One region of the Peribacillus sp. NJ4 genome, then DNA from elsewhere that is predicted to be linked to it. Evidence: a T-box and tRNA genes for the amino acid it is inferred to sense, from the RefSeq annotation. Region 1 holds a T-box; the other holds one or more tRNA genes.
The links. The T-box of region 1 lies ahead of thrS (threonine--tRNA ligase). A T-box ahead of a tRNA ligase gene usually reads a tRNA of that ligase, here a tRNA-Thr.
Positions count from the first base shown of each region.

Region 1 (15,378 bases):
GACATTCACTTCATTTTCTTTCTCCTCTTTATCGCCAAGGACCAGCATATATGGGATTTTCCCCATCTGCGCTTCCCTGACTTTATACCCCAGCTTTTCATTCCGATCATCAATTTTCACTCTTATGCCTTGATTCTTCAGTTCTTTTTGAACCTTTAAACAATAATTCAAATGAACTTGTGAGACAGGGATGATCTGTACTTGCACCGGGGCAAGCCATACCGGAAAAGCACCGGCAAAATGTTCTATCAGGATTCCAAAAAAACGATCGATCGACCCAAATATGGCACGATGAATGACGACCGGACGAACTTTTTCATTATTTTCATCGATGTAAGTCAGATCAAATTTATCGGGCATCTGAAAATCAAGTTGGATTGTTGCACATTGATGGCTTCGTTTTAATGCATCTTTAATATGAAAATCAATTTTCGGTCCATAAAATGCCCCGTCCCCTTCATTTAACTGATAATGTATCCCGATGCTTTCCAGAACATTTTTCAAGGCTGTTTCAGAAGCTTCCCAAAGGGAATCATCGCCCATTGAATCCTCTGGACGTGTCGAGAGTTCCACCGAATACTCGAAACCAAAAGTGAGATACACCTTATCAATCAGATGAAACACTTGTTTAATTTCACTTTCGATTTGATCCTGCCGAACAAAAATGTGGGCATCATCCTGACAAAATGTACGGACCCGCAACATCCCGTTCAATGCACCGCTATATTCATGACGGTGGACTTGACCGAACTCGGCCATCCGGATGGGTAAATCCCTGTAAGAATAAAGATTGTTTTTGAAAATAAGCATATGACCTGGACAGTTCATTGGCTTCATAGCGAATTTTGTTTGATCCACCTCAGTGAAGTACATATTCTCATGGTAATGATCCCAGTGACCCGATTGTTCCCATAACCGCTGGTTCATCATGAAAGGAGTCCGAACTTCGTCGTAATCAGCTTCAGTCTGAAGCTCCCGCGAGAACTTCTCCAATTCATTTCTAACGATTTGTCCTTTCGGTAAATAAAACGGCATTCCAGGAGCTTCCTCCGAAAACATGAATAACTCCAACTGCTTCCCTAATTTTCGGTGATCGCGTTTGGCCGCCTCTTCCAAGAATTTATAATGATCCTGTAAATCTTTTTTCTTTCGGAAAGCCACGCCATACACCCTTTGAAGAACTTCATTTTGATTATCTCCCCGCCAATAGGCTCCCGATACACGAGTCAATTTGAACGATTTTACAAATGATGTGGATGGAAGGTGCGGTCCTCTGCAAAGATCGACGAATTCCCCCTGTTGATAGACCGTTAGTTTTTCATCTTTAGGGATATTCTTTGCTATATCCAACTTGAATGACTCCCCTCTATCCTGGAATAACTTCACAGCTTCTGCATAAGACACTTCGATCCTTTTAATTTCAAGATTTTCACTTATGATATGTTCCATCTCTTTTTCAATAGCTTGTAAATCTTCTGAGCTCAAAGGATGATCTAACTTAAAATCATAGTAAAAACCATCTTCCACGACTGGCCCCATCCCTAATTCCACATTTCGGTATATTCTTTTCACAGCCTGAGCCAAAACATGCGCCGATGTATGTCGTAAAACTTGTAAACCTTCATCCGAATCCAGAGTCAAAATCGACAGTTCGGCATCCTTATTCAACTTGAAACTTAGATCAACCAGTTGCTTATCCAGTTTTCCTGCTACTGCCTTTTTCCTTAAACTTGAGCTGATTGACCCTGCCACACCTTCCACTGTCATCCCTTGCGGATATTCCTTTTGCTGCCCATCCGGGAATTGAACCTTAATCATTTTTTCACCCATCACATAAACACCCCTTTTTATAATAAAAAAACGCACTCATCCCTATTCAAGGGACGAGTGCGTTTACCCGTGGTTCCACCCAATTTCCCATAAGCAAGAAACACTCATGGCTCTGGAGCTTGTAACGCAGCTTAGACGATATCAGGTACTCTCGTTCACCGATATAGCTCAAAGGCGGTAAATCAGTTTCCTAAGCCAGGAAGTTCGCAGCTGCCCTTCCCTCTCTGCAGACCGTAAAAATGATTCATGTCCTTATCATGGCAATATTTTTATATAAAAAAACGCACCCATCCCTATATAAGGGACGAGTGCGTTTATACCCGTGGTTCCACCCAATTTCCCATAAGCAAAAAACACTCATGGCTCTGGAGCTTGTAACGCAGCTTAGACGATATCAGTTACTCTTGTTCACCAATATAGCTCAAAGGCGGTAAATCAGTTTCCTAAGCCAGGAAGTTCGCAGCTGCCCTTCCCTCTCTGCAGACCGTAAAAATGATTCATGTCCTTATCATGGCAATATTATAAAAATAAAAAACGCACCATCCCTAAGTAAGGGACGAGTGCGTTATACCCGTGGTTCCACCCAATTTCCCATAAGTAGATTACTTATGGCTCTGGAGCTGTAACGTAGCTTAGACGATATCAGTTACTTTCGTTCACCGATATGGCTCAAAGGCGGTAAATCAGTTTCCTAAGCCAGGAAGTTCGCAGCTGCCCTTCCCTCTCTGCAGACCGTAAAAATGATTCATGTCCTTATCAATGCTTCTAAAATGTAAATGGATTTTTATATTGTTATATATATTACAATATATTCCCATAAGTGACAACCTCAAATTTTTTCATTTCATTACAAACACTAAATTGGTATAATTAGTAAAAAAGGAGTCGTCATGAAAAGTTTAAGCAATTGGTCTTTCGTATTTGCAGTGATTGGTGCCGTATCATTTTGCTGCGCCTTTTTTTTACCAAAATCCTTCGAGCTTCTAATGGTCTCAGGATTCGGTGCGTTACTTATTGGTATGTTATTTAGTTTCGGGGCCATGTTAAAAAGTGAAAAAGGAAAGACGAAGCTTCTGGCTGTGGCTGCCTTCTTTCTTTTAAGTTTCATTCTGGTTTGGAATGAACCATTTCAAATCATCAGGCTATTAACCTGGATGAAAAATTAATCAAAACCCGTTCGCCACGACGGGTTTTTGTATGTTTCCTATTGATTTTCATTGTGTGAATTTTCCTCTTTCGCTTCCCTTGGATTCTTTACACTAAGCAATAATGTCAGTCCAGTGGTCCAAAGAATTAGCGCGCATCCAAAGCCAAGCAAGGATAACGGTGCAAGGATTTGATGCTCCCCAAACATGACGGTGTCTGGCACAATAAGCAATGTGATAAGCGCCAATAAACAGAGAAGCACTCCTGTTGCATAGTAGACCTTGATTTGGAAAAGCGCCGCCAAAGGTAAAAAATGAATCCCTACAATAATGGCGATGACTCCAGGAATAAGATCGGTCTGATTGATCATATTACAGATGGCGATGGCAATCCCAATCAGCAAACCTTCGGCAATGAAAACGATATTAAACCAGAAATTCATACGTTTCAAACGCCTAGCCCCATTTTCTGAAACTTGATCGGGCATTTTTTGTGATGCATATATTAATGAAATGCCCTCTATAACCATTATGATTCCTACGAATATGGCAGCAAGTTCCACGTAAGGAAACCCCCACCCTTGCAATCCCATTACACCGGTACCTGCCCACAACGTGCCGAATAATGCCATGAAAATGACGCCAATTCCAGAACCGCGAAACGCCTCTTTCGATATGAGTCTTGAGGTTTGCATCATCAGTTTCCTTTCATCCACAGGTAATATCGTACATAGAATAATAGTATTGCGCTCACTCCCCGATTATTCATCATCACGGTCTTAAGCCATGCAGCCCAAACTGCAAAAATGCCAAAGCATTGACTATTATGGTGCCACTTCACCTTCAGCCAACATTGAATGGGCTGGCAGCAAATAAAACGACCTTTTTTATCGGGGACCTAAGAGAATATGTCTACTTACCTCCATAATGAGATAATTGCCCTTTTCGTCGATATATTTCTATTTTCGGAGATATAACTGGGTTTTCGTCGATATAACTAGGTTCATACAGTATCGGCGTCTAATTAAGCAATTTCTTAATTAACAAAAAACCTGAGTCCCCAAAGGGGTCTCAGGTTTTTCTATTCCTATCAGCTAAATGGTTTTATCAAATTGGCAATCTTTCAATGAAACTAATTTGGTTTTATGATAAATCTTGTAACCTAACCAAATTGCCAGGAATATCGGTAATCCGATATAGGAGACAGCGACGCCATACCAGTCGATGCTGCCGCTTAGGTATGCTTCATAGTTTTGTCCTGCTATGACGACCATGCAAAGGACGAATGAAAAAATCGGACCGAATGGAAACCATTTTGCTTTATATTTCAATTCGGTTAAGTCACCACCTTGTGCAACATAGGCACGTCTAAAGCGATAATGGCTTATGGCAATTCCAATCCATGCGATGAAGCCCGTTAGCCCCGATGCGTTCAATAGCCATGTAAATACATGGTCCCCAAAAATGGAGGTCAAGAAGGCGAGTCCCCCAATTAATGCCGTGATAAGCAAAGCATTCATCGGGATTCCCCTGCGATTGACCTTGGCGAGGAATTTGGGAGCTTGATTATCTTTTGCCATCGACCATAACATCCGCGTTGATGCATAAAGCCCCGAGTTCCCTGCAGATAGTAAGGAAGTTAACACGACAGCATTCATGACGGATGCCGCGAATGCAAGTCCTGCGCGTTCAAAAACAAGTGTGAAAGGGCTTACAGAAATATTTTCTACATCCCCGTTCAGCAAACTTGGACTCGTATAAGGAATTAACAGACCTAGTATCAGGATGGCACCGATGTAAAACAATAGGATGCGCCAAAATACTTGGCGGATGGCATTCGGAACATTTTTTTCGGGTTCCTCACTTTCTCCGGCAGCAATACCAACCAGTTCCGTGCCTTGAAAAGAAAATCCCGCTATTAGAAAGATACTGATGATCGATAAAAATCCTCCTTTGAATGGTGCCTCACCCATGGTGAAGTTTTCAAACCCGATCACCTTTCCGCCAAAAACCCCTAAGATGGTCAATAATCCAATAATGATAAAGAAAATGATGGCGACGACTTTTATTAAAGCAAACCAATATTCAGATTCACCAAAGCTTTTAATGGACAGGGCGTTGAGGGTGAAGACGATTCCAAGAAATAATGCACTCCAGATAAGGCTGGGTACATCAGGGAGCCAGAATTTCATGATGATGGCTGCTGCAGCTATTTCCACGGCAAGGGTGACTGCCCAGTTAAACCAATAATTCCAGCCAAGTGCAAAGCCGAATGCGGGATCTACAAAGCGTGTGGCATAGGTGGAAAATGATCCCGATACAGGCATATATGTCGCCATTTCCCCTAAGCTCGTCATAAGGAAATAAACCATGATTCCAATGCATGCATATGCAGCGAGGGCACCACCGGGCCCTGCACTCTGGATGGTTGCCCCGCTTGCCAGGAATAATCCGGTTCCTATTGAACCGCCAATGGCTATCATGGTCATATGCCTTGCTTTGAGATTCCTTTTAACTGTCGGTTCTTGCTTATCATTGAGATTCCTTTTAACTGTCGGTTCTTGCTTATTAATGAGATTCATGTCCATATGGTTCCTACCTCATTTTCTTTTAATATTAAAAGTTCAAGAAATAGTAAAAGAGATATTTTTAGATATGAATAGTCTCCCACAACCTTTTTGTGGAAGACTTTATTGCAGTTAAGGAAAATCCTGATATTTACTGGCTAGTCTACTATCCGGTTTAATTGCCATTGCCTTGAATCGTCAGCTTATTCCCTACAGGAATAGCCTCATCCTGATCTTGTTCCATTCCACACCATTGAATTAAAGTAAGGGCAATGATCTCCGCTGTCGAGAAGACATTGTCGAGTAGGATGTATTCATTTGGATAATGGGCAACCTCGGTCACTCCAGGCCCGAACACGATTGCGGGCGTTTCACCGACATGTGTCAGCAATCCCCCATCCGTTCCCCACGGGGAGGCTTCAATGACCGGGTCCTTGCCAGCAACTCGCCGATATTGATGAACAAGCGCATTCATCAGTTCATGCTCTACATCAATTGCTCCTGGAACCCAGCGTGCCCCAAACCATTCCAATACGGGCGGGTTTTCCTTGAACCATTCGTCCACTTCTTTCAGCTGCACTAACCAGTCAGCCATTTCGTCCTTCGCCTGCTCCATCGTTTCCTCCGGCGCAACGCCCATCCTCCCCTCGATTTTCACAAGGTCTGGAACGGATGACGGCCAATTGCCACCTTCAATGACACCTAGATTGATTGGAATCGGAATAGGCGTGTTCTGATAAAGCGGGTCAATGATACGTGCATTTCGCTTTTCTTCCAAGGCACGAATATGATTGATGACGGTCATGCTTTTTTCAATGGCACTAACGCCTTCATACCTTGTTCCGCCATGGGCTGACCGTCCTTTAACATGGACCCGGAACCACATCGAGCCCTGCTGTTTCGGGAAAATCCTCATATTCGTCGGTTCAGGGATAAGGGCAGCATCGGCTTTATATCCCCTCAGGACGGCTGCTAATGTTCCGGCCCCGCCGCTTTCTTCTTCAATCACACTTTGAAAAATGACATCTCCTTTTAATTGGATGCCATTTTCCTTCAATGCCTGCATGGCAAGGATCAGGGATACATTGCCCCCTTTCATATCGGTTACGCCACGTCCAAACATTCTTCCATTCTTAATGGCTCCACTATATGGATCGTCGTCCCATTGTGCCCGGTCACCGTCAGGAACCACATCGATGTGCCCGTTCAAAATGATGGAACGGCCACCTCCAGTCCCTTTCATGATTCCCACCACATTAGGGCTGTTGGAGAAATCACTTCGTGGAGAATGGAAATAAGAATGCTTCTTCAGTTCGCCGCCGTCAGGTTCCCAACTATCGATCTGCAAACCCATTTCCTCCAGCTTTTCGGCGACGATGGCCTGTGCCCCGGCTTCATTTCCTTGCGTACTCGGGGCTTGTACCATTTTTTGCAATAGGTCTGTTCCTTCTTCCCGATGATCCTTAATCCATTGGTTTATCCGTTTTTTTATATCCGGCACTTTTATCCTCCTTAAATACACATATTCTCATAGATTACTGAAAGTCCCATTCCACCTGCCATACACAACGTTACCATTCCGTACTTAACTTGTGAACGCAACATTTCATGCATCAGTGTGACTGTCAATTTTGCACCTGTTGCTCCTACAGGGTGACCAAGTGCAATTGCCCCTCCATTGACATTGACAATATCCTGATTCAAATCTAACTCCTTGATCACTGCAAGTGCTTGGGCAGCAAAGGCTTCATTTAGTTCAAACAGTCCGATATCCTCTAACGATAGACCTGCTTTTGCCAATGCCTTTCGAGTCGCTGGTACGGGTCCAATCCCCATAACTCCAGGTTCAACTCCTGCACTGGCGAAAGCCTTTATTTTCAAGAGCGGTTTTAATCCCTTTTCTTCTGCTTGCTGCTTGGACATTAATAGTACAGCTGCAGCTCCATCATTCATAGGACAGGCATTTCCTGCCGTAATGGTTCCTTCATTTTTGAATACTGCTGGAAGACTGGCTAGTTGATCTAGATGAATGTCCTCGCGTACCCCTTCGTCATGGTTGAAGATTTGAAGTCCTTTTCGATCCTTGATTTTAAGCGAAATAATTTCTCTATCAAAGCGACCCTCTACTATAGCTTTCCAAGCCTTCTTGTGGCTTTGATAAGCAAATTGATCCTGTTCTTCACGACGGATACCGTATTTTTCAGCCAAGCGCTCGGCAGTTATTCCCATATGCTCATTTCCCAAGGAACATATTAATCCATCTGCCAGCAGAGCATCCTCCATCGTTACGTTTCCAAATTTACCGCCCCATCTATTTTTCACGATATAAGGCACATTGCTCATGCTCTCCACTCCGCCGGCAATGATTACGTCTTCTTGACCAGCAGCGATAGTTAAAGCGGCGTTGGTAATGGCCTTTAAACCTGATCCACATGCTTTGATTACAACGTGGCCTGGGACACTGTGTGGGAAACATGCCATCTGCGACGAAATTCGGGCCGAGTTAAGTCCGCCTCCATGGACATAGCCATGTCCGAAAATCACTTCATTTACCTTTTCTTTACCTAACTCACAATTATCCATTAAACCTTCTAATACTTGACGGCCCAATTCGGTAGCTTTAACATTCCGTAGTGATTTGCCAAAGGATCCAACTGCAGTTCGCGCTCCAGCAACGATGACAACCTCATTCATGCTTTTTTCCTCCTCTTACCTATTCAATGGTGTTGACAGCAGCATGGATTTTCAACGTTGCCTCCGTATTCCTTATCACATCATCAACGGTATATGGCGCCATGACTTCCTTCAGCACCAATCCCTCTTCCGTAACTTCCATGACTGCCATATCTGTGATGATTAAATCCACACTCTGCCTTGCCGTCAACGGAAGCGTACAGGTCTTCAATATCTTCGATTCACCCTGCTTATTCACGTGATTCATCAGGACGATCACCTTTTTGGCTTTCTGGGCAAGCTCCATCGCACCGCCCATCCCCGGCACCCGCTTACCTGGGACGATCCAATTCGCCAAGTCTCCCTTTTCACTGACTTCCAGGGCTCCAAGGATGGTGATGTCGATGTATCCTTTCCGGATCATTCCAAATGCAGTTGCACTGTCAAAGTAAGAAGCGCCCATTACAGTGGTAATCGGGAACCCTCCTGCATTACAGAGGGCAGGATCTTCTTTCCCCGGATCCGGACTTGGACCTGTACCTAGAACGCCATTTTCCGCATGGAACAGCACATGGATATCTTGAGGTATATGGTCGGCCACCAAGGTAGGGATGCCGATGCCTAAATTGACGATCAATCCGTCATCGATTTCCTTGGCGGCGCGTTTCGCGATGCGATTTCGTACATCTACTGCCATGCCCATTTCCAATTCACCCCTTTTGTCGGAATCACCATATCTACATAAATGCCTGGTGTGGCAATACACTCCGGATCCAATTCGCCTGCAGGAACAATTTCTTCCACTTCCGCAATCGTGAAGGCCCCAGCCATCGCTACCAGCGGATTGAAATTGCATGCAGTCTTGTCGTACACTAAATTCCCCAGCGAATCTGCCTTTTTCGCATGGACGATGCTGACTTCAGCGGTCAACGCGGTTTCCACTAAATATTCTTTTCCTTCTATGACCATCTTGTTCTTGCCTTCTTCGGCTATCGTGCCAATCCCGACATCGACAAAAATCCCGCCTAAGCCTACACCGCCAGCACGAATCCGTTCTGCTAATGTCCCTTGCGGTGAAAACTCCACTTGCAGCTTTCCTTCAGTCATGAGCCTGCCGGCATTAGGATTGGATCCGATATGTGAGGCGATGACTTTCTTTGCCCTTTCAGCAGTCACTAGCCGGCCTATGCCGATATCAGGGAATCCAGTATCATTGCCAATCAAGGTCAAATCCTTAACACCCTTGGCCAGGATACCCTGCACGAGCGTGGGGGGAGTCCCCACTCCGCCAAATCCGCCATACATGAGCGTGCATCCATCGGAAATATGCTCCAGTGCTTCTTCCAGGGTCACAATTTTGTTTTTCTTCGTAATGACCTGTTTCATACCGTTCCTCCTAAATAGCCTGCATGTCCTCAATCAAACCTTCCGAGTGCAATTCACGCTGCAACTCTTCAAGGGAAGCTTCCAGTATCTTGACGAGGCGATCGATTTCTTCATTCGTAATGATTAATGGCGGAGATAGGATAACCGCATCACCAGCGATTCCTTCAATCGCACCTGCAGCAGGATAGATCAACAATCCCTTCGCAAAAGCCTTGTTGACAAGCCTAGTAGTCAGGCCGATTTGCAAGTCGAATGGCGTTTTTGATATCCGATTGGAGACAAACTCAAGTCCGAGGAGAAGCCCTTTCCCCCGTACATCACCAATGATGTCGAATTTCCCAGCCAACCCTTGCAGCTTCTTAAACAGATATTGACCTTTTTCTTCAGCCGCCTGAACCAGGTCATTTCCCTCAATGTAGGAAAGTACTTCCAATGAAACGGCTGCAGATAGAGGATTTGCACTATATGTGTGTCCAGCCATGATTGAATTCGAGCCTTTTAAAATGGGCTCCATGACACGGTCACTAACCATTGTGGCTGCCATTGGAGTATAACCGGCGCTCATTCCTTTACCCAATGCGATGATATCCGGGTCGACTCCCCAATGTTCCATAGCGAACATTTTTCCTGTCCGTCCGATTCCCGTCATTACCTCATCGGCGATAAAGAGAATGTCATAGTTTTCGCAGATTTCCTTAATCCTTTGATAGTAGCCATCCGGCGGTGTTACAGCACCAGCGGATGCCCCGATGATCGGTTCTGCGATGAAAGCTGCGATATTCTCGGAGCCGACCCTTTGAATGGCTGTTTCCAGTTCATTTGCACACTGAAGCTTGCAGCCGGAAGATTCATTATTATAAGGACAGCGATAACAGTAGGGAGCGGAAATGCTAGGGAAATCTTCCAATAGCGGAACAAAACGCTTTCTCCTCGGTACATGACCTGACATCGATAAAGCGCCCATCGTAATTCCATGATAACTCGTCCATCTGGAGACGATACGATTTTTACGCTCATATCCTTTTTCTTGCCAATGCTGAATCGCTATCTTCATCGCCGTTTCGGTCGCTTCGGATCCGCTATTCACGAAAAATGACCAATTCAAATCCCCTGGAGCCAAATCACTTAGCTTTTTGGCTAATGCTTCTGCGGCTTCACTCGTAAAATGAGACCTGTATGCAAAAGAAACTTTGCGGGCCTGCTCCGTCATTGCATCGACAACGTCCATTACACCATGGCCAATACTTGCCGTAACAGCACCTGATGATCCGTCTATATACTGCTTACCATCTGTATCATAAAGATAAATTCCATTCCCATGAGAGATAGTGGGATAGTCATGATCTAAAGTAGGCTTAATCAAATAATTGCGTGTCATGTCATCTCTCCTTTTAACGTTCGTACCCACGTGCTTCATTCTATTAATCAATTAATTTCGCAGATTAAAAAAACCTAGTTTACCAGCTAAAAGGTTCATCCTGAATCAGGATTGACTCTGTAGGGCAGCCTTCCATAGCATCCTGCATGTCATCATGCAGGATTTCAGGAACTTCGGCAATCCCCTGATTATCATCCAAGATCACAAAAGCAATCCCTTGATCGTCATAGTCATAAATTTCAGGACCTGTTGAACCGCATGCCCCGCACGCAATACAGGTTTCTTTATCAACCCATGTGTATTTAGCCATAGAAACAATCCTCCTACTTGAAAGATAAATCTTTACCCCAAATATTCATGTCCTCATACTTATCCCAAATATTGCAATTCTTCGTTAATCTTCCGCCATATTCATAACCAAGCTGATGAAAAACGGCGTTCATTCCCATCGACAATGATCGCGCCAATGAATAAGAGCAATAAATGTTTTTCCTGATCAATTCTTGTTCCAAAGCGGAGATTAGCACCTTCATGAAACCATGCTTTCGATGATGGGGAATCGTTGCACAGTCCGTCAATTCAGCATTATGATACATCTCATTCACTTCCGCGGATGCAGCACTCACAATGGATTCTTCATATTCGATAACACTGAAGATCGTACCTTCCTCCATCACTTTCTTGATATATCGCTCATCATTCATCGGTGTAGGATAGGTTTCAAAAATTTCACCATATAAATTAGCCAGCTCTTGCGCATCTTCATCTGTAGCAAAACGGAGGATATAATTTTCAGGAATTTTCTGCATATCCATCAGTCTGGGAATCTCACTTACATCTTGGATGACTTTATCTTCCTTGACCCAAAAGTCGCTCGTTCGCCTTTCATCCGTTAAATAGAAAGCCATGCAATAGGCATCATTTCCGTTGAAATACCTGCTTAATATTCCTTCCAGCATGTATCCTTGTCCCAATGCCGTAGATAAATCTTCGTTTCTAGCTTTAAGTATCACTTTAGTAAAGCCCTGCTCCTTTGCGATGACAAGCGCCCGGGCCATCGCTTTTTTGATATTTCCCCGATAATCATCCATGCGCAAGCGCTGATTGGCATGATCATGATAGAGTTCCATCGTATAACAATCCCCAGTCTCGATCTGGGTGAAAAAAGGCAGCTTTTGAACAGGCATTATGTAACCCCCTTATTTAAAGAATTCGGGAGAAGAGATGCATATCATCCGCTTCTCCCGGCATTCTATTTCCAATTGAATAATTTTTTGACGGGTGCCTGAAGAAGCTGCTCATACGTAAACTCATCAGGGTATTCACTCACATCATATATGGATAAGGCTTCGTCCACCTTTTGATTCATCGAATCAGACACATAGATTCCACATTCCGGACAGTTCAAGGCTGGAACTTGAAGGACTCTTATTGAGCGTTTCCCATCAGGCATGATCCAGTAACAATCCTTTTTTTCACTTTCTTCTACGTTTGGGGCATTACACCACAAGCAATCCATCTTCATTCCTCCTTGCCTTCAGATTTCACCGAGCCGCTTCCGACCAAGGCATTCTTTTTTTCTTGGGCTAACCTTAATTTTTCCTTCATTTCATCCCGTTTATCACGGCGATCCTTCAATGATGCATGTTCATCAGTGCTTTCATACGCCTTTCTCTTGTCAAGACGGCGAAGGCCCTCTGGCACCAAATTGAATTTCTCATCCGTCATGAGAGCGGAAATCCCCACGGCTTCTTTCCTATCCTCAGTACCATACACTTCATCAAAGTAAGCATCCGCACTGCCGGAAACATAATTCTTCGGCTCCGGATAACTAGTGATCACTCCTTCAAAGTTCCGTAAAACGACTTTATCCGGACTTTGCGAAAGCAGGTAATTCGGAGTCAAGGCAATCTTTCCTCCACCGCCAGGAGCATCCACCACAAAGGTTGGCACCGCATATCCTGATGTATGGCCGCGAAGCGCTTCAATGATTTCCAGTCCTTTTGAAACCGGCGCCCTGAAATGGCCAATCCCTTCAGATAGATCACATTGATAAATGTAATAAGGCCTTACCCTTGCTTTAACACAGTCATGCATAAGCTTTTTCATGATATGGACACTATCGTTGATACCAGCCAGGATGACTGCCTGATTACCAAGCGGCACGCCTGCCATCGACAGCATATCGCATGCCTTTTTCGCTTCATCCGTCAATTCAAGGGAATGATTGAAATGCGTATTTAACCAAATCGGATGATATTTTTTCAGAATATTACATAAATTTTCCGTGATCCTCTGCGGGAAAACGACCGGGGCACGTGTGCCGATCCGAATGATTTCCACATGCGGGATGGCACGTAAGTTACTCAATACGTATTCAAGGATCTTATCATTGATCAACAGGCCGTCTCCTCCAGAGATCAGCACGTCCCTCACTTCCGGAGTGTTCCGGATATATTCAATCGCCCCGTCAAGCTGCTTCTTGGGAACACCCATGCCAACCTGACCTGAAAAACGGCGTCGCGTACAATATCTGCAGTACATGGAGCATTGGTTCGTTACAAGGAATAGAACGCGATCCGGATAACGATGCGTCAATCCAGGAACAGGGGAATCCTCATCCTCATGCAGCGGATCCTCCAAATCGTATCTAGTTTTGTTCATTTCTGCCGAAAGCGGTACCGATTGTAAACGAATCGGACAGCGAGGATCATCCGGATTCATCAAAGAAGCATAATAAGGAGTAATGTTCAACGGAATCGTTTGAGTCGAAATCCGAACTCCTTCCTCTTCATCCGGTGTCAAGTTGACGACCTTTTTTAGATCATCCAGTGTTTTAATCGTATTGGTCAATTGCCAGATCCAATCATTCCACTGCTCTTCCGTTACATCCTTCCAAAGTTCGATATCATTATAATGCCTGCGTCCACCTAGGTATTCTTTATGTTTTACATCCAATCCCATCAAATTCATTTAATATGCCCCCTTATTATAAGAACTTATCTATATACATTTGCAAGAATGATGCCAACATTCATAACAAGGGAAACATAAGCAAAAGGGGGACAAATCGACCTTAAAATCGCAAGAAATTTTTCGTTATGCCTAATTTTTTGCAGCCAGATTCTTTGCGCCAAGCATAAAAAAGAGGGTCTCTTTACATAAGAGCCCTCTTCAAGTTACATCATGATCAAAAATGCAGTGACAGCGGTTTCAAATACTACCAAATTTATTTTGATTCTCGCGACCCTGCCGTATAAACTTTTTCAATGCCGTACTTGTTTAACTTATATTGTAATCCCTGTCTTTTAATATTGAGGGCTTCAGCCGTTTTACTGATATTCCCGTTATATTTCTCGAACATATTGATGATCATTTCCCTTTCCATTTCTTCAAGAACGACAGGTAAATCAATCTTATTTTTCAATGGGGAAGGATGGTTCTGCGCATTTGCTGCAGCGTAATTCCCTGAAGGAAAAAGATATGCAGGAAGATGGTGTTCATCAATCATATCTTCCCCTGCGTCCATGACGTTAAAGGTTAACTCGATGGCATGTCCCAGTTCACGAATGTTCCCGGGCCATGGATATTGAAGAAGCCGCTGCATCGCCTTATGACTGATCCCGCGTACTTCCGTAAAGAATGATTTGTTGAATTTCTGAATAAAGTGATTGACGATTTCCGGAATATCCGTTTTACGCTCCAGCAGTGAAGGCATTTGGATCGTCACGACATTCAGGCGAAAGAATAAATCCGAGCGAATGATTCCCCGCTCTAACGCCTCTTCCGGCGAAATGTTCATCGCAGCAATGATCTTCACATTAACCTTTTGCTCCTTCGAACCCCCAACACGGCGTACCTCGCCTTCCTGAAGCACACGCAGCAATTTCGCCTGCAGGCCGAGATCGAGGCTATTCAACTCATCAAGGAAAAGGGTACCGCCATTTGCCTGTTCAAAAATGCCCAGGCGATCCATCGCTCCGGTAAAAGCCCCTTTCGTCGTACCGAACAGCAACCCCTCCATCAATTCCTTTGGAACAGCCGCACAGTTTTGCGCTATGAATGGTTGATTTCGCTGAGCACTTACATTATGTATACTTTGAGCGACCAATTCTTTCCCTGTCCCTGTAGGTCCATAAATCATGACTGGGGAATGTGTTCGGGCCGCTTTTTTCGCCAATGAAATGGCTTGCTTAAATGCAGGGCTATCACCGATTAAATCACTGAAATGGTAGGTCGCCGTCCCTTCAAGGAACTTGGTTTTCTTATGGGTCTCGGCCAGCTGGGAACGCAAATCAACAATTTGGTCGTACATATTCATGACCTTCGTAATATCCTTTGCTATTTCCACTGCCCCAATAATCTCACCATCCTCATATAAAGGATACGTACTATTGAT
Region 1 is NZ_JAUCFQ010000001.1:1,275,765-1,291,142, reverse strand. It holds gene thrS (threonine--tRNA ligase) at 1-1,818, opposite strand, end outside; T-box leader at 1,877-2,098, opposite strand; T-box leader at 2,128-2,351, opposite strand; T-box leader at 2,380-2,599, opposite strand; gene QUF94_RS06455 (hypothetical protein) at 2,721-2,996, shown strand; gene QUF94_RS06450 (DUF7010 family protein) at 3,035-3,691, opposite strand; gene QUF94_RS06445 (amino acid permease) at 4,070-5,563, opposite strand; gene QUF94_RS06440 (peptidase) at 5,718-7,043, opposite strand; gene QUF94_RS06435 (thiolase family protein) at 7,055-8,236, opposite strand; gene QUF94_RS06430 (3-oxoacid CoA-transferase subunit B) at 8,256-8,918, opposite strand; gene QUF94_RS06425 (CoA transferase subunit A) at 8,903-9,601, opposite strand; gene QUF94_RS06420 (aspartate aminotransferase family protein) at 9,612-10,979, opposite strand; gene QUF94_RS06415 (ferredoxin) at 11,059-11,289, opposite strand; gene ablB (putative beta-lysine N-acetyltransferase) at 11,303-12,166, opposite strand; gene QUF94_RS06405 (YokU family protein) at 12,232-12,498, opposite strand; gene kamA (lysine 2,3-aminomutase) at 12,501-13,943, opposite strand; gene QUF94_RS06395 (sigma-54 interaction domain-containing protein) at 14,209-15,378, opposite strand, start outside.

Region 2 (15,378 bases), 580 kb from region 1:
AGCGATGATGTGAAGGTCATCAATAAATACGTTTAAAAGTGGCACCTCGACCATAATCATCCAATGCGTTATAATGAACCTAATTTAACGGAATGGGTGCAAAGTTCGAAGATAAAACGATTAATGAAGCTTTCAGAAGTAAAATGGGTGATAAACCGTAAAATAAGTCGCATCGGCAAGCCGGGGAGGATAAGGAATGGATGCTGTACTTGAAGAACTTAGAGAAACATCGGGTTTGATAATAGGATTAATAATGGCCCTGGTAATATTGGGGCTGATCGGTTATGCCCTTACGAATGTACATGATTCCATTGTGTCGCCTGTGGTTCAGTTCATAAAGAAAATGGTTAGGCGAAAATAGCTGAAGCGAAATAAATAACCCTTTGTCCCTAATCGATAACAAGCCCTTGATAATAGAAATCCCTGCAGGGTTTGTCTAAAAGGAACAAAAAAACTGCAAGAAATAAGCATATCATCCGAAAATGAAGAAAATCCCCGCTCCTAATGGAGGTGGGGGGTTTCAGACTGTAGACAAATTCGAATAATTTGCCTACAGTTTTTTTATTTAGTAAACGTTCCAGTTGATTTCAGAAATCCACTCCCTTTCCTCCGACTGGCTGCCAAGCCTCCTCACCACAAGCGCCTGGACAATCTCCCAACCGGTATGATCTTTGGTGTATGTAAGCTTGAAAATTGTTTGAAGGTAATTGAAAATAACGGGATGCAGGCAATGCTGGAAGATGGACAAGTGGAACAAGGCAATGATTTTTTTTAGGAGCCCCACAGTGGGAGAATACGCCTGGGAAGTAAAGGACATGCGGCTGTTCCAGTGAAAGGAAAGCTTGGACTAAGGGAGCATGGATAAGGAGAGTATCAACATTTAGCCCCGGCCATTACGCTGGGGGCTTTTTGTTTATAAGTCAAAGTAGTCATCTGCCTTTGCGCCAGCCTCTATACTTCGAACCGCCTTCATGATTTTCTTTAATACTCCGGCTGACGGCACATACTTGGGATCGCTGCAAACTCTGCTTATCGTATTGCGTGAGATTCCGGACGCGCTTACAAACTCCTCTTGTGAATATCCGTGCTTATCGATGAATTTGCCGACCTTACTTCGTGGCTTTCCCTTCCCGAATCTAAACATTTTGATAACCTCCTAGATTAATTTACTAGCAGTCTCGTCCAACTTTCACAAAAATATACGCATAGTTTCGCAAAAATTTGGTATTACGGACAAAGTAAGCAATTGGATGTATAAAATATATGTGTGAGGTTGCCAAGGTTTCTTATACTAACGGCAGAATAATGAAATATCCATTCACTATAGTAAATAAGGATTAACGAAAAATGTTATAATGCATAAGGTATCAGAATATTCAAAAATGCGTTGGCGGAAAAGGCAAACATAAATAAAAAAAGGGGATTTTTGTTTGAAGGTAACAATTGGCCTAGCTATGTATGGAAAGTGCGGGTGATGAAGAAGTGAATATGGTATTTCTTTATTACCATAAGTCGGTTACCTTATACTTTAAAGCAGTTGGAGATCAAAGGCTAACGGATAGAAATTTATGATTTATCTCTTAAAAAGGCAGCTATCCAAAAAAAATGTGAGGATCAATTAAGGCTCGATTGAAGGAAGGGGTATGGTTGAAGTGAATGTTGAATCTTTTTTTTCTGAAAACATTAAAGCGGCACTTAAGAATGATCCGCCCGGTGCATGGATGCCAGACCTGCCAGATGGTTGTATTCGCTTGAGTTCAGGCTATCCTGATCCTGCGCTCGTTCCTGCTGAGGAGCTCAAGGTAGCTGTAGCCGGACTTCTTGATGAGGAGCAGGATTTGCCGCTCCATTATATCGGAAGTCCAAGGATTGTAAGACTGAAGCAGCAAATCCAGAAAAGACTTGAAGATCGTGGAATTCGCGTTTTGGAAGAACAGCTTTTGATTACATCAGGTGCTTGCCAGGGGATTGATCTTATTGCCCGCATTCTCCTTGATGATAAAGCGGTCGTAGCTGTAGAATCTCCCACCTATATGGAGGCTTTAGAGATTTTTCAAAACTATACGAAGCAGATTATTAGTATACCTATAGATGAAAATGGACTCCAAACGTACCTATTAAAAGAAATGCTGGATGAAAGGAAACGTAAAGGTCTAACCCTCCCGCGTTTTCTATATACCATCCCAACCTTTCAAAATCCAACTGGGACGACTATGACAACTGAGCGGCGAAAGCATTTATTGGAACTTTCCATCGAGTTTGATTTCCTCATTCTAGAGGATGATGCATACGGAGAATTAGCCTTCGATGAAAATCCGGTGCCAATAAAATCTTTTGATACACTCGGACGAGTCCTCCACGTTGGTTCATTATCCAAAGTAGTGGCACCGGGAATGCGGATTGGATGGATAGCAGGAGAAAGTGAATTCATTAAGGCATTAGAGTGGTTTAAAAAAGATTTAGACCATCCATTTGCTCAAAGTACAATGGCTGTATACTTAGAAAACACGGATTTTGAGAAACGAATCGACCTTCTGAAAAATGTGTATCGTGCTAAATGTACTGCGTTAATCCATTCGTTGGAACAATTCCTTCCAGAATCCGTTTCCTGGTATGTACCAGATGGTGGTTACTTTGTATGGGTGAGAATTCCAGGTATGGATACGTCGCAATTATTATCACAGGCTCTAGCGGAGGGTGTTTCGTATGTTCCAGGGAAGTACTTTTTCTTGGATGAAAAGGATGGAACCGAGTTTCTCCGGCTCTCGTTCAGTTATGCTAATGAGGAAGAAATAATCGAGGGAACTAGAAGACTAGGACAGCTTATCGCATCTTTTTTTCATAAAATGTCCTGAAGGATTGTTAGTTTTAAATTTGAATGCGCCTACTTCCTTAAAGGGGGTAGGCTTTTTGTTATAAAAGGATTCTTTATCTCTTTCGCGATGATTATATCGACAAATTCTTTCAAATCTTAGCTGGGATATGCATGCAAAGAAGTGGCATCTGGGCAAATACATATTCACATGTTCTTCCAAACATGCAAGAAGAAGTGGCAAATTGTGACCGTTTTTATGGCCAAAATATGATCAGCGCGCGATGTTTTTCCGTTAAGACAAAGAAAAAAACCCTTGCTACACAAGGGTTTTTGGATATGGAGCATAGCGGGATCGAACCGCTGACCTCTACGCTGCCAGCGTAGCGCTCTCCCAGCTGAGCTAATGCCCCGAATTGAGGTACAATAATTATTTTATCGGATTTTGGGGAAAAGTCAATATAAAAAATGAGATTTTTGCAAAAATGATAAAAAAAACCGTTTGAGAGTAGTCAAACGGTTCTTTTATTATGAATTTTCGATTTCTACCCGTGCAATTTCCTTAAGATTGGAGACGGTGTAATACACTTCAGATGTTCTAACTTTATGATCGACCAAAACTTTAAGTGTCAAAAGGTGGTGGTCTTCTTCTACATCTTTGATTCTAAGGTTCTTGATGAATATCTTTTCCTCTTTGATTTTTTTCAATACGACGGCAATGTCATCTTTGTTTTTGACCACCAGCTGCAGAAAGATTTCTTTTTGCCGTAACTTCATCGGTCCGAGCCAGGTGACCATTGCTGGCACCAATTCGACACTGATGATCAATAGTATGACGCCGGCTATGGCCTCAAGAAAAAATCCTGCTCCTACGGCAATCCCGATTCCGGCCGCTCCCCAGATGATGGCGGCTGTCGTTAAACCGGATATGCTGTTGTTGCCCCGCCGGAGAATGACGCCTGCCCCGATAAAGCCGACGCCAGAAACAATCTGAGCGGCTAGACGCAAGGGGTCCATTGTTATATTTACGTCGTCACTTCCTGGGAACTTATAAGCGGACTCCATGGAAACGATCGTTAATAAACAGCTGACTATTGAAATGACCAGGCTTGTTTTTAATCCAACGGGTTTTCGTTTCATTTCTCGCTCAAGTCCGATAATTAGTCCTAGGAGAGCTGAAATCCCCAATTTGATAAGGATTTGCAGTTCCGATTGAGGGTCGAATGTCCATTCCATTTTGTTTCACCACTTCCGAATTATTATCGAAGAAAAAGATCGTCTGTTGCCATATACCCGTTTTTAAAAAAAGCTTACCCTATTAATTTTAACATAGTAGAATAGAGTTCAATGTTAAGTAATTCCCTTTGAAAGGAGGAGTTTGAAATGCAAATGCCAAAAGTGAATCCTTATGTTGCGTTGGCGATTGGTGTGGCATCCGTTTCATTTTCGGCCATCCTTGTTAAATTAGCGACTGCTCCATCGGGTGTTATAGCCTTTTACCGTTTATTATTTACTGTCCTTCTTATGCTGCCGGTTTTCTTGGTGAAATACCGCCATGAACTTAAATTCATTGGTAAAAAGGATTGGTTATATTCGATTGCTGCAGGAGTGTTCTTGGCTTTTCATTTTATTTTATGGTTTGAATCGCTTAATTACACGTCTGTTGCGAGTTCAACTGTACTTGTCACCCTCCAGCCTTTATTCGCTTTTGCCGGAGCCTATTTGTTTTTTAAAGAAAGTTTTTCAATGAAGGCAATATTGAGCGGCATCATTGCGATAGCAGGCAGCCTTGTCATTAGCTGGGGAGATTTGAGAATCAGCGGCATGGCGCTTTGGGGAGATATTCTTTCGCTAATCGCATGTGCGCTTGTAACCGGTTATTTACTATTTGGGCAAAATGTTCGAAAACGCATCTCTTCTATAACATATACATTTGTCGTGTATGCTATCAGTGCAGTCACTTTGTTTTTCTATGTGATCTTCAAGGGAGAGGCATTGGCACCATATCCTGCTGCCGATTGGATCTATTTTGTTTTGCTTGCCATTTTCCCGACATTATTAGGACATTCTTTATTCAATTGGTCATTAAAGTGGTTAAGCACTTCGACGCTTTCGATGGGAATCTTACTTGAACCGGTTGGAGCGACGGTTCTGGCTTACTTCATATTAGATGAACCGATACTATGGACGCAGGTCCTGGGAGGTACCATCATATTGGGCGGTTTGATGATGTTCCTGAAGGATGAAAAGAAAAGTAGGGTACGGGAAGAAACACAAGTCTCCGTATAAAAGCAGTAAGTCTCCTGACTTACTGCTTTTATTTAATAGGGATGAAACAAATAGGTGATTCGTGTGAAAATCATAGCGAAAGTAAAGCTGAATAAAAATGTCGTACCATTCACCTTGCCTTTTTCTCTGCTGAACCTGATGGCTTCATAAAAAGCAGTACTGAATAAGTAAAGGGCCATACTGTAAGAAATGAGTAATCCGATTAATGATAGATTCATTGCTTCACCTCATGGGAAAAGATATCTTTATAAGTCTATTTGTGTTTCTTTGGAAATATGCTTCGTTCATTCATGTACCATGCTATTGGTCAAGGAAGCAGGGGGGATGATAATGAAGGATATATAGAGGGAAAAAGAAAAAAACGTTTTTTTTGAAAAAAGTTTTAAAAAACATATTGCAAACATTTTTGGTACATGGTATATTATTTCTTGTCGCTAAGACAGCAACTTAAACAGCTAACAAGTTGTTGAAAAATATTTTTAAAAAAGTTGTTGACGAAACGTGACACAATGTGTTACATTATAGAAGTCGCTTCTGAGAGAAACGACAGAAATTGCTCTTTGAAAACTGAACAAAACAAAGCGTCAACGTTAAATTTTAAGTGAGCACACACTATCAAAAAAGCAAAATGAGCAAGTCAAACATTTCTTCGGAGAGTTTGATCCTGGCTCAGGACGAACGCTGGCGGCGTGCCTAATACATGCAAGTCGAGCGAATCGATGGGAGCTTGCTCCCTGAGATTAGCGGCGGACGGGTGAGTAACACGTGGGCAACCTGCCTATAAGACTGGGATAACTTCGGGAAACCGGAGCTAATACCGGATACGTTCTTTTCTCGCATGAGAGAAGATGGAAAGACGGTTTCGGCTGTCACTTATAGATGGGCCCGCGGCGCATTAGCTAGTTGGTGAGGTAATGGCTCACCAAGGCGACGATGCGTAGCCGACCTGAGAGGGTGATCGGCCACACTGGGACTGAGACACGGCCCAGACTCCTACGGGAGGCAGCAGTAGGGAATCTTCCGCAATGGACGAAAGTCTGACGGAGCAACGCCGCGTGAACGAAGAAGGCCTTCGGGTCGTAAAGTTCTGTTGTTAGGGAAGAACAAGTACCAGAGTAACTGCTGGTACCTTGACGGTACCTAACCAGAAAGCCACGGCTAACTACGTGCCAGCAGCCGCGGTAATACGTAGGTGGCAAGCGTTGTCCGGAATTATTGGGCGTAAAGCGCGCGCAGGTGGTTCCTTAAGTCTGATGTGAAAGCCCACGGCTCAACCGTGGAGGGTCATTGGAAACTGGGGAACTTGAGTGCAGAAGAGGAAAGTGGAATTCCAAGTGTAGCGGTGAAATGCGTAGAGATTTGGAGGAACACCAGTGGCGAAGGCGACTTTCTGGTCTGTAACTGACACTGAGGCGCGAAAGCGTGGGGAGCAAACAGGATTAGATACCCTGGTAGTCCACGCCGTAAACGATGAGTGCTAAGTGTTAGAGGGTTTCCGCCCTTTAGTGCTGCAGCTAACGCATTAAGCACTCCGCCTGGGGAGTACGGCCGCAAGGCTGAAACTCAAAGGAATTGACGGGGGCCCGCACAAGCGGTGGAGCATGTGGTTTAATTCGAAGCAACGCGAAGAACCTTACCAGGTCTTGACATCCTCTGACAACCCTAGAGATAGGGCTTTCCCCTTCGGGGGACAGAGTGACAGGTGGTGCATGGTTGTCGTCAGCTCGTGTCGTGAGATGTTGGGTTAAGTCCCGCAACGAGCGCAACCCTTGATCTTAGTTGCCAGCATTCAGTTGGGCACTCTAAGGTGACTGCCGGTGACAAACCGGAGGAAGGTGGGGATGACGTCAAATCATCATGCCCCTTATGACCTGGGCTACACACGTGCTACAATGGATGGTACAAAGGGCTGCAAACCTGCGAAGGTAAGCGAATCCCATAAAGCCATTCTCAGTTCGGATTGTAGGCTGCAACTCGCCTACATGAAGCCGGAATCGCTAGTAATCGCGGATCAGCATGCCGCGGTGAATACGTTCCCGGGCCTTGTACACACCGCCCGTCACACCACGAGAGTTTGTAACACCCGAAGTCGGTGAGGTAACCTTTATGGAGCCAGCCGCCTAAGGTGGGACAGATGATTGGGGTGAAGTCGTAACAAGGTAGCCGTATCGGAAGGTGCGGCTGGATCACCTCCTTTCTAAGGATAATTACGAGAGCGCTTTTGTTTTGTTCAGTTTTGAATGAGTAATTCATTCAAATAGGAAAGACAAGCATCACGATGTGATGGATTCTTTCTGCTTTGTTCCTTGAAAACTAGATAATAGATAGAAGGCAATTAATTTTTTTCAAAGCATCTGTAAGATCTTTTTAACGGTTAAGTTAGAAAGGGCGCACGGTGGATGCCTTGGCACTAGGAGCCGATGAAGGACGGGACTAACACCGATATGCTTCGGGGAGCTGTAAGTAAGCTTTGATCCGGAGATTTCCGAATGGGGAAACCCACTGTTCGTAATGGAACAGTATCTTTACCTGAATACATAGGGTACTGAAGGCAGACCCGGGGAACTGAAACATCTAAGTACCCGGAGGAAGAGAAAGCAAATGCGATTTCCTGAGTAGCGGCGAGCGAAACGGAATTAGCCCAAACCAAGAGGCTTGCCTCTTGGGGTTGTAGGACACTCAACATGGAGTTACAAAGGAACGGGGTAAATGAAGTGATCTGGAAAGGTCCGTCAAAGAAGGTAAAAACCCTGTAGTTGAAACTTCGTTCCCTCCTGAGTGGATCCTGAGTACGGCGGGACACGAGAAATCCCGTCGGAAGCAGGGAGGACCATCTCCCAAGGCTAAATACTCCCTAGTGACCGATAGTGAACCAGTACCGTGAGGGAAAGGTGAAAAGCACCCCGGAAGGGGAGTGAAATAGATCCTGAAACCGTGTGCCTACAAGTAGTCAAAGCCCGTTAATGGGTAATGGCGTGCCTTTTGTAGAATGAACCGGCGAGTTACGATTTCATGCGAGGTTAAGTTGATAAGACGGAGCCGCAGCGAAAGCGAGTCTGAATAGGGCGAATGAGTATGAGGTCGTAGACCCGAAACCAGGTGATCTACCCATGTCCAGGGTGAAGTTCAGGTAACACTGAATGGAGGCCCGAACCCACGCACGTTGAAAAGTGCGGGGATGAGGTGTGGGTAGCGGAGAAATTCCAATCGAACCTGGAGATAGCTGGTTCTCTCCGAAATAGCTTTAGGGCTAGCCTCAAGATGAGAGTATTGGAGGTAGAGCACTGATTGGACTAGGGGCCCCCAACGGGTTACCGAATTCAGTCAAACTCCGAATGCCAAATACTTATTCTTGGGAGTCAGACTGCGAGTGATAAGATCCGTAGTCGAAAGGGAAACAGCCCAGACCACCAGCTAAGGTCCCAAAGTATACGTTAAGTGGAAAAGGATGTGGAGTTGCTTAGACAACCAGGATGTTGGCTCAGAAGCAGCCACCATTTAAAGAGTGCGTAATAGCTCACTGGTCGAGTGACTCCGCGCCGAAAATGTACCGGGGCTAAACGTATCACCGAAGCTGTGGATTGACACCATTAGGTGTCGATGGTAGGAGAGCGTTCTAAGGGCGTTGAAGTCAGACCGGAAGGACTGGTGGAGCGCTTAGAAGTGAGAATGCCGGTATGAGTAGCGAAAGAAGGGTGAGAATCCCTTCCACCGAATGCCTAAGGTTTCCTGAGGAAGGCTCGTCCGCTCAGGGTTAGTCGGGACCTAAGCCGAGGCCGAAAGGCGTAGGCGATGGACAACAGGTTGATATTCCTGTACCACCTATACATCGTTTGAACGATGGGGGGACGCAGAAGGATAGGGTAAGCGCGCTGTTGGATATGCGCGTCCAAGCAGTTAGGCCGGAAACGAGGCAAATCCCGTTTCCATTAAGGCGGAGCTGTGATGGCGAGGGAAATATAGTACCGAAGTTCCTGATTCCACGCTGCCAAGAAAAGCCTCTAGTGAGATGTAAGGTGCCCGTACCGCAAACCGACACAGGTAGGCGAGGAGAGAATCCTAAGGTGTGCGAGAGAACTCTCGTTAAGGAACTCGGCAAAATGACCCCGTAACTTCGGGAGAAGGGGTGCTTTTTAGGGTGAATAGCCCGGAAAAGCCGCAGTGAATAGGCCCAGGCGACTGTTTAGCAAAAACACAGGTCTCTGCGAAGCCGCAAGGCGAAGTATAGGGGCTGACACCTGCCCGGTGCTGGAAGGTTAAGGGGAGAGGTTAGCGCAAGCGAAGCTTTGAACCGAAGCCCCAGTAAACGGCGGCCGTAACTATAACGGTCCTAAGGTAGCGAAATTCCTTGTCGGGTAAGTTCCGACCCGCACGAAAGGTGTAACGATCTGGGCACTGTCTCAACGAGAGACTCGGTGAAATTATAGTACCTGTGAAGATGCAGGTTACCCGCGACAGGACGGAAAGACCCCGTGGAGCTTTACTGCAGCCTGATATTGAATTTTGGTACAGCTTGTACAGGATAGGTAGGAGCCTGAGAAGCCGGAGCGCTAGCTTCGGTGGAGGCGTTGGTGGGATACTACCCTGGCTGTATTGAAATTCTAACCCGCGCCCCTTATCGGGGTGGGAGACAGTGTCAGGTGGGCAGTTTGACTGGGGCGGTCGCCTCCTAAAGAGTAACGGAGGCGCCCAAAGGTTCCCTCAGAATGGTTGGAAATCATTCGTAGAGTGTAAAGGCACAAGGGAGCTTGACTGCGAGACCTACAAGTCGAGCAGGGACGAAAGTCGGGCTTAGTGATCCGGTGGTTCCGCATGGAAGGGCCATCGCTCAACGGATAAAAGCTACCCCGGGGATAACAGGCTTATCTCCCCCAAGAGTCCACATCGACGGGGAGGTTTGGCACCTCGATGTCGGCTCATCGCATCCTGGGGCTGTAGTCGGTCCCAAGGGTTGGGCTGTTCGCCCATTAAAGCGGTACGCGAGCTGGGTTCAGAACGTCGTGAGACAGTTCGGTCCCTATCCGTCGCGGGCGCAGGAAATTTGAGAGGAGCTGTCCTTAGTACGAGAGGACCGGGATGGACGCACCGCTGGTGTACCAGTTGTCTTGCCAAAGGCATAGCTGGGTAGCTACGTGCGGACGGGATAAGTGCTGAAAGCATCTAAGCATGAAGCCCCCCTCAAGATGAGATTTCCCATGGCGCAAGCTAGTAAGATCCCTGAAAGATGATCAGGTTGATAGGTCAGAGGTGGAAGCGTGGCGACATGTGGAGCTGACTGATACTAATAGATCGAGGACTTAACCAACGCTTTAAAAAAATGAAATACCTTCTTATTATCTAGTTTTGAAGGAATGAAAATTTCTTCTTGCATTTTTTCGAAAAGACGTTATAATAATATATGTCTTAAAAAAATGTTAACAATGTTTGGTGACGATAGCGAAGAGGTCACACCCGTTCCCATTCCGAACACGGCAGTTAAGCTCTTCAGCGCCGATGGTAGTTGGGGGTTTCCCCCTGTGAGAGTAGGACGTCGCCAAGCAGGTTTTATATGGAGGATTAGCTCAGCTGGGAGAGCATCTGCCTTACAAGCAGAGGGTCGGCGGTTCGATCCCGTCATCCTCCACCATTTTACACCTGCCGGTGTAGCTCAACTGGTAGAGCAACTGACTTGTAATCAGTAGGTTGGGGGTTCAAGTCCTCTTGCCGGCACCATATTTTGAAATAGTACAAGCACGAGCCATTAGCTCAGTTGGTAGAGCATCTGACTTTTAATCAGAGGGTCGAAGGTTCGAATCCTTCATGGCTCACCATTTTATATGCGGGTGTGGCGGAATTGGCAGACGCACCAGACTTAGGATCTGGCGCCGCAAGGCGTGGGGGTTCAAGTCCCTTCACCCGCATCTTTCATGCGGAAGTAGTTCAGTGGTAGAATACAACCTTGCCAAGGTTGGGGTCGCGGGTTCGAATCCCGTCTTCCGCTCCACTTTTCGTATGTGCCGGGGTGGCGGAACTGGCAGACGCACAGGACTTAAAATCCTGCGGTAGGTGACTACCGTACCGGTTCGATTCCGGTCCTCGGCACCATCTTAATATGCGCCCGTAGCTCAATTGGATAGAGCATCTGACTACGAATCAGAAGGTTGTAGGTTCGACTCCCGCCGGGCGCACCATGTTTTTATTGCGGGAAGTAGCTCAGCTTGGTAGAGCACTTGGTTTGGGACCAAGGGGTCGCAGGTTCGAATCCTGTCTTCCCGACCACGTGATTTTTAATGAATGGGGCCTTAGCTCAGCTGGGAGAGCGCCTGCCTTGCACGCAGGAGGTCAGCGGTTCGATCCCGCTAGGCTCCACCATTTTTCAATCAGATACTTATATTATATTGGCGGTGTAGCTCAGCTGGCTAGAGCGTACGGTTCATACCCGTGAGGTCGGGGGTTCGATCCCCTCCGCCGCTACCAATAAATATAAGGACCTTTAGCTCAGCTGGTTAGAGCAGACGGCTCATAACCGTCCGGTCGTAGGTTCGAGTCCTACAAGGTCCACCATATGCATTTTTTAAAGCCGTGGAGGTATACCCAAGTTCGGCTGAAGGGATCGGTCTTGAAAACCGACAGGGGAGTCAAATCCCGCGGGGGTTCGAATCCCTCTACCTCCTCCATTTTTTTAAAAAGCAGCAAGTTGTTTTGAAACAACCTTACATAGAGGAAGCGAAAAAACAATATTCACGAAAACTTGATGCAAATCGTTTCATTATTACCGTCGCGGGGTGGAGCAGTCCGGTAGCTCGTCGGGCTCATAACCCGAAGGTCGCAGGTTCAAATCCTGTCCCCGCAATTATTAGGTCCCGTGGTGTAGCGGTTAACATGCCTGCCTGTCACGCAGGAGATCGCGGGTTCGATTCCCGTCGGGACCGCCATTTTTTAAATTTAATACAAATGTGGCTCAGTAGCTCAGTCGGTAGAGCAAAGGACTGAAAATCCTTGTGTCGGCGGTTCGATTCCGTCCTGAGCCACCATATCTTTCATATTACGGCGGTTGTGGCGAAGTGGTTAACGCACCTGATTGTGGTTCAGGCATTCGTGGGTTCGATTCCCATCAGTCGCCCCATTTCGCGGGTGTAGTTTAGTGGTAAAACCTCAGCCTTCCAAGCTGATGATGAGGGTTCGATTCCCTTCACCCGCTCCAAATATGGGCCTATAGCTCAGCTGGTTAGAGCGCACGCCTGATAAGCGTGAGGTCGATGGTTCGAGTCCATTTAGGCCCACCATATTCATATTGTTCCGCAGTAGCTCAGTGGTAGAGCATTCGGCTGTTAACCGAACGGTCGTAGGTTCGAGTCCTACCTGCGGAGCCATGGGGAAGTACTCAAGAGGCTGAAGAGGCGCCCCTGCTAAGGGTGTAGGTCGCGCGAGCGGCGCGAGGGTTCAAATCCCTCCTTCTCCGCCATTTGGCCCGTTGGTCAAGCGGTTAAGACACCGCCCTTTCACGGCGGTAACACGGGTTCGAATCCCGTACGGGTCATAACAAAAAAGGAAGCATACATTCATGTATGCTTCTTTTTTTCATTTCTTTTCATTGATATAAGTATCTTTTTGTTTATAAGGAATGTTTCCAAGCTGGGAATCGATATTTTCTTCATCTAATGTATCTTCATATTCCTTTTGCTTTTTGTTCGGTATATCCACCCTATTTTTTTCCTTCGATATCATTTGCTGCAAATCCTTCATAGTCTTCTGGAAATCCATCCGTTTCATCTTCGGTTTTATAAAGATCATTATAATTGTCATGATCGCCGGTGTAATCAGATGGCGTTTCGGATGTACCGAATTTGGCGACTTCACCAAAGCTATCCTCTTTATCCACTATTTCATTTCCATGACGATTTTCAAAATGATCACCCTTAGATGGAATCAATATATCCTCTTCCACTGGTCGGTCTTGTATAGTAGGCCGTTCTGGGGCATGCTCGACACAGTAAAGAGTGCTTGGGATCGCTTCAAGCCTATCGATGGGGATTTCTATATCACAGGTTTCACAATGGCCATACGTACCCTCATCTATGGCATTCAATGCTTCTTCGATTTTCTCCATTTCAGATTGTGCATGCTCATCCAATGCTTGGTTCCGTTCCATCTCGAATAATTCTGTTCCTAGGTCAGCAGGATGATTATCATAGGATGATAATTCCCCTACGGATTCAGTCTGGCTTTTATCCAGAACGGATTGTTCATCATTTTGAATCCTGTTTCCAAGCTCATCTTTTTCTTGAAGCAGTTCTTTTTTGAATTTTTGCATTTGCTGTTTGGTTGCCATATCCGTTTCACTCCTTCTAAAGTCCATATCTCATTTTATATTGGTAAGATGGTTGTATTATCTATTACCCGAATCGTAGTATAGGAAAACAAAATGGAACGGAAGATAGAAAAAAGGACTGAGCGGATGAGCTCAGTCCTTGGAGATCATATTAGATAGCTGATGAATAATCCAATGGCCATGAGTAAGCCAAAGAAGGTGTTCGTCTGGGCCGTGGCTTTCATTGCTGGCACCATGGTGATCGGCTGCGTTTTACCTACGAAGCCTTTGATTGCGGCCATGGCTTTAGGGATGCTTAGGAAGGCAAGGAGAATCCACGCTGTTACGTTTCCGGTAAGGACTAACCCAACCAGCCATAGATAAGAGAAGGCAAACATGATTGCCATGAATTTCAGGGCGTTTTTCCTGCCCATCACTACAGGCATGGTTTTGCGGCCATGTGCCTTATCCCCATCATGGTCACGGAGGTTATTGGATAAGTTGATCAACCCGACCAATATTCCACTTGGAATGGCAATTAAGATGGCTGTTGAGGAAACATGACCGGTTTGAATGAAAAAGGCGATCAGGATTATCAAAAAGCCCATGAACAATCCAGAAAAAAGTTCCCCGAATGGTGTATATGAAATGGGTAGGGGACCGCCTGTATAAAGATAGCCGACAAGCATGCAAACCAGTCCTACTGCAGCAAGCCACCAAGATGATGCGGCACAGATATAGATTCCGATTATGAGTGCGATGGCATACATGCCAAGGGCCAAGGTCATGATGAGTTTGGGGGTCATCCCATGACGGACGATTCCGCCACCGATGCCTACGGATTCCTCCGTATCCAAGCCTCGCTTGAAATCATAGTATTCATTGAATAAATTGGTTGCAGCTTGAATCAGGATACTTGCAATCATCATGGCAGCGAATAGTAACCAATTCACTCCATCATCCAAAAGTGCAATCATAGTTCCAAGTAAGACCGGGACAAAAGCTGCGGTTAGTGTATGTGGACGAATTAACTCCCACCAAATCTTCCAGGTCCGTTTAAGGGGAAGTCCGTCGTATTCTGTTTGCATTATTTCTCTCCTCAAACTCATTATTGGTTCTCTCGAAATTATAACAAATATTGAAATGTTGCACAAAAGGTTATCCTAATAAGGATAGGAAAATTAGGTAAGGGTGTCAATTGATTTCGTGGACGATTCTCTTCCAAAATAAAGGATATTTCTCTTCATTCGCTAAGATTCATATAATAAGGAAAAAAGCAGGCATGAATCGCTCGGTATAGGGGCGTTTTATTGACATGAGGTTGAATGGAGGTGTATCTTTAAATAGGTTAAAAAGCTTTTAAAATGTACATTTGGGGGGATTTTTTTGGCTATCTCAGAAGAAACTGGGCAGTTTCAGGGACTGGCTTCAGCTATACAAAAGGCGAAGGACTTGAATGATCAAGTTCTATTCAGTCATATTAAGAAAGTTAATTGCACGAACCCCCTTTCATTTTATCAAGCTGGAAGAGAACGGTACGCGGGTGAACGCTTTTTCTGGGAGGACCCTGCAAAGGAAATAACCATCACCGGCTTAGGCAATGTTAAGAAACTCAAAGCGGCATCGAATGCCGAACGTTATAGAGAAGTCGAAAAGAGCTGGATCAAACTGCAGAATACTGCTGTCAAAACAGGATTGACTGATGTAGAAGCGACCGGTCCTTTACTGTTTGGGGGCTTTTCTTTTGATTATGAAACTAACAGTACGCTCCTTTGGAATCAATTCGGGGACAACCTGTTTTATATACCTGCCTTCATGCTATCAATAGTGGGGAAACAAGCTTACTTAACGACAAACTTACTTTGTTCGCCTGATGATTCAGAAAAACTCTTCATAGATATGATAAATGAACGGGAAGCTTTCCTTTTCGAAAGCTTGGATGACACTGGATTGGGTCACAATTCCCTGGTTAAGCAGAGGGAAGTCA
Region 2 is NZ_JAUCFQ010000001.1:695,655-711,032, forward strand. It holds gene QUF94_RS03465 (hypothetical protein) at 197-361, shown strand; gene QUF94_RS03470 (hypothetical protein) at 566-784, opposite strand; gene QUF94_RS03475 (helix-turn-helix domain-containing protein) at 914-1,144, opposite strand; gene QUF94_RS03480 (aminotransferase-like domain-containing protein) at 1,653-2,855, shown strand; tRNA gene QUF94_RS03485 (tRNA-Ala) at 3,153-3,225, opposite strand; gene QUF94_RS03490 (MgtC/SapB family protein) at 3,341-4,048, opposite strand; gene QUF94_RS03495 (DMT family transporter) at 4,196-5,101, shown strand; gene QUF94_RS03500 (hypothetical protein) at 5,134-5,319, opposite strand; rRNA gene QUF94_RS03505 (16S ribosomal RNA) at 5,748-7,298, shown strand; rRNA gene QUF94_RS03510 (23S ribosomal RNA) at 7,474-10,406, shown strand; rRNA gene rrf (5S ribosomal RNA) at 10,525-10,640, shown strand; tRNA gene QUF94_RS03520 (tRNA-Val) at 10,652-10,727, shown strand; tRNA gene QUF94_RS03525 (tRNA-Thr) at 10,738-10,813, shown strand; tRNA gene QUF94_RS03530 (tRNA-Lys) at 10,836-10,911, shown strand; tRNA gene QUF94_RS03535 (tRNA-Leu) at 10,920-11,001, shown strand; tRNA gene QUF94_RS03540 (tRNA-Gly) at 11,010-11,084, shown strand; tRNA gene QUF94_RS03545 (tRNA-Leu) at 11,097-11,185, shown strand; tRNA gene QUF94_RS03550 (tRNA-Arg) at 11,195-11,271, shown strand; tRNA gene QUF94_RS03555 (tRNA-Pro) at 11,283-11,359, shown strand; tRNA gene QUF94_RS03560 (tRNA-Ala) at 11,377-11,452, shown strand; tRNA gene QUF94_RS03565 (tRNA-Met) at 11,481-11,557, shown strand; tRNA gene QUF94_RS03570 (tRNA-Ile) at 11,568-11,644, shown strand; tRNA gene QUF94_RS03575 (tRNA-Ser) at 11,665-11,757, shown strand; tRNA gene QUF94_RS03580 (tRNA-Met) at 11,860-11,933, shown strand; tRNA gene QUF94_RS03585 (tRNA-Asp) at 11,940-12,015, shown strand; tRNA gene QUF94_RS03590 (tRNA-Phe) at 12,039-12,114, shown strand; tRNA gene QUF94_RS03595 (tRNA-His) at 12,131-12,206, shown strand; tRNA gene QUF94_RS03600 (tRNA-Gly) at 12,211-12,284, shown strand; tRNA gene QUF94_RS03605 (tRNA-Ile) at 12,290-12,366, shown strand; tRNA gene QUF94_RS03610 (tRNA-Asn) at 12,379-12,453, shown strand; tRNA gene QUF94_RS03615 (tRNA-Ser) at 12,455-12,545, shown strand; tRNA gene QUF94_RS03620 (tRNA-Glu) at 12,549-12,620, shown strand; gene QUF94_RS03625 (hypothetical protein) at 12,662-12,784, opposite strand; gene QUF94_RS03630 (TraR/DksA C4-type zinc finger protein) at 12,786-13,412, opposite strand; gene QUF94_RS03635 (1,4-dihydroxy-2-naphthoate polyprenyltransferase) at 13,559-14,479, opposite strand; gene QUF94_RS03640 (isochorismate synthase) at 14,778-15,378, shown strand, end outside.
Region 2: it encodes a tRNA-Thr, which carries the amino acid that the T-box ahead of thrS (threonine--tRNA ligase) is inferred to sense. The anticodon was not compared.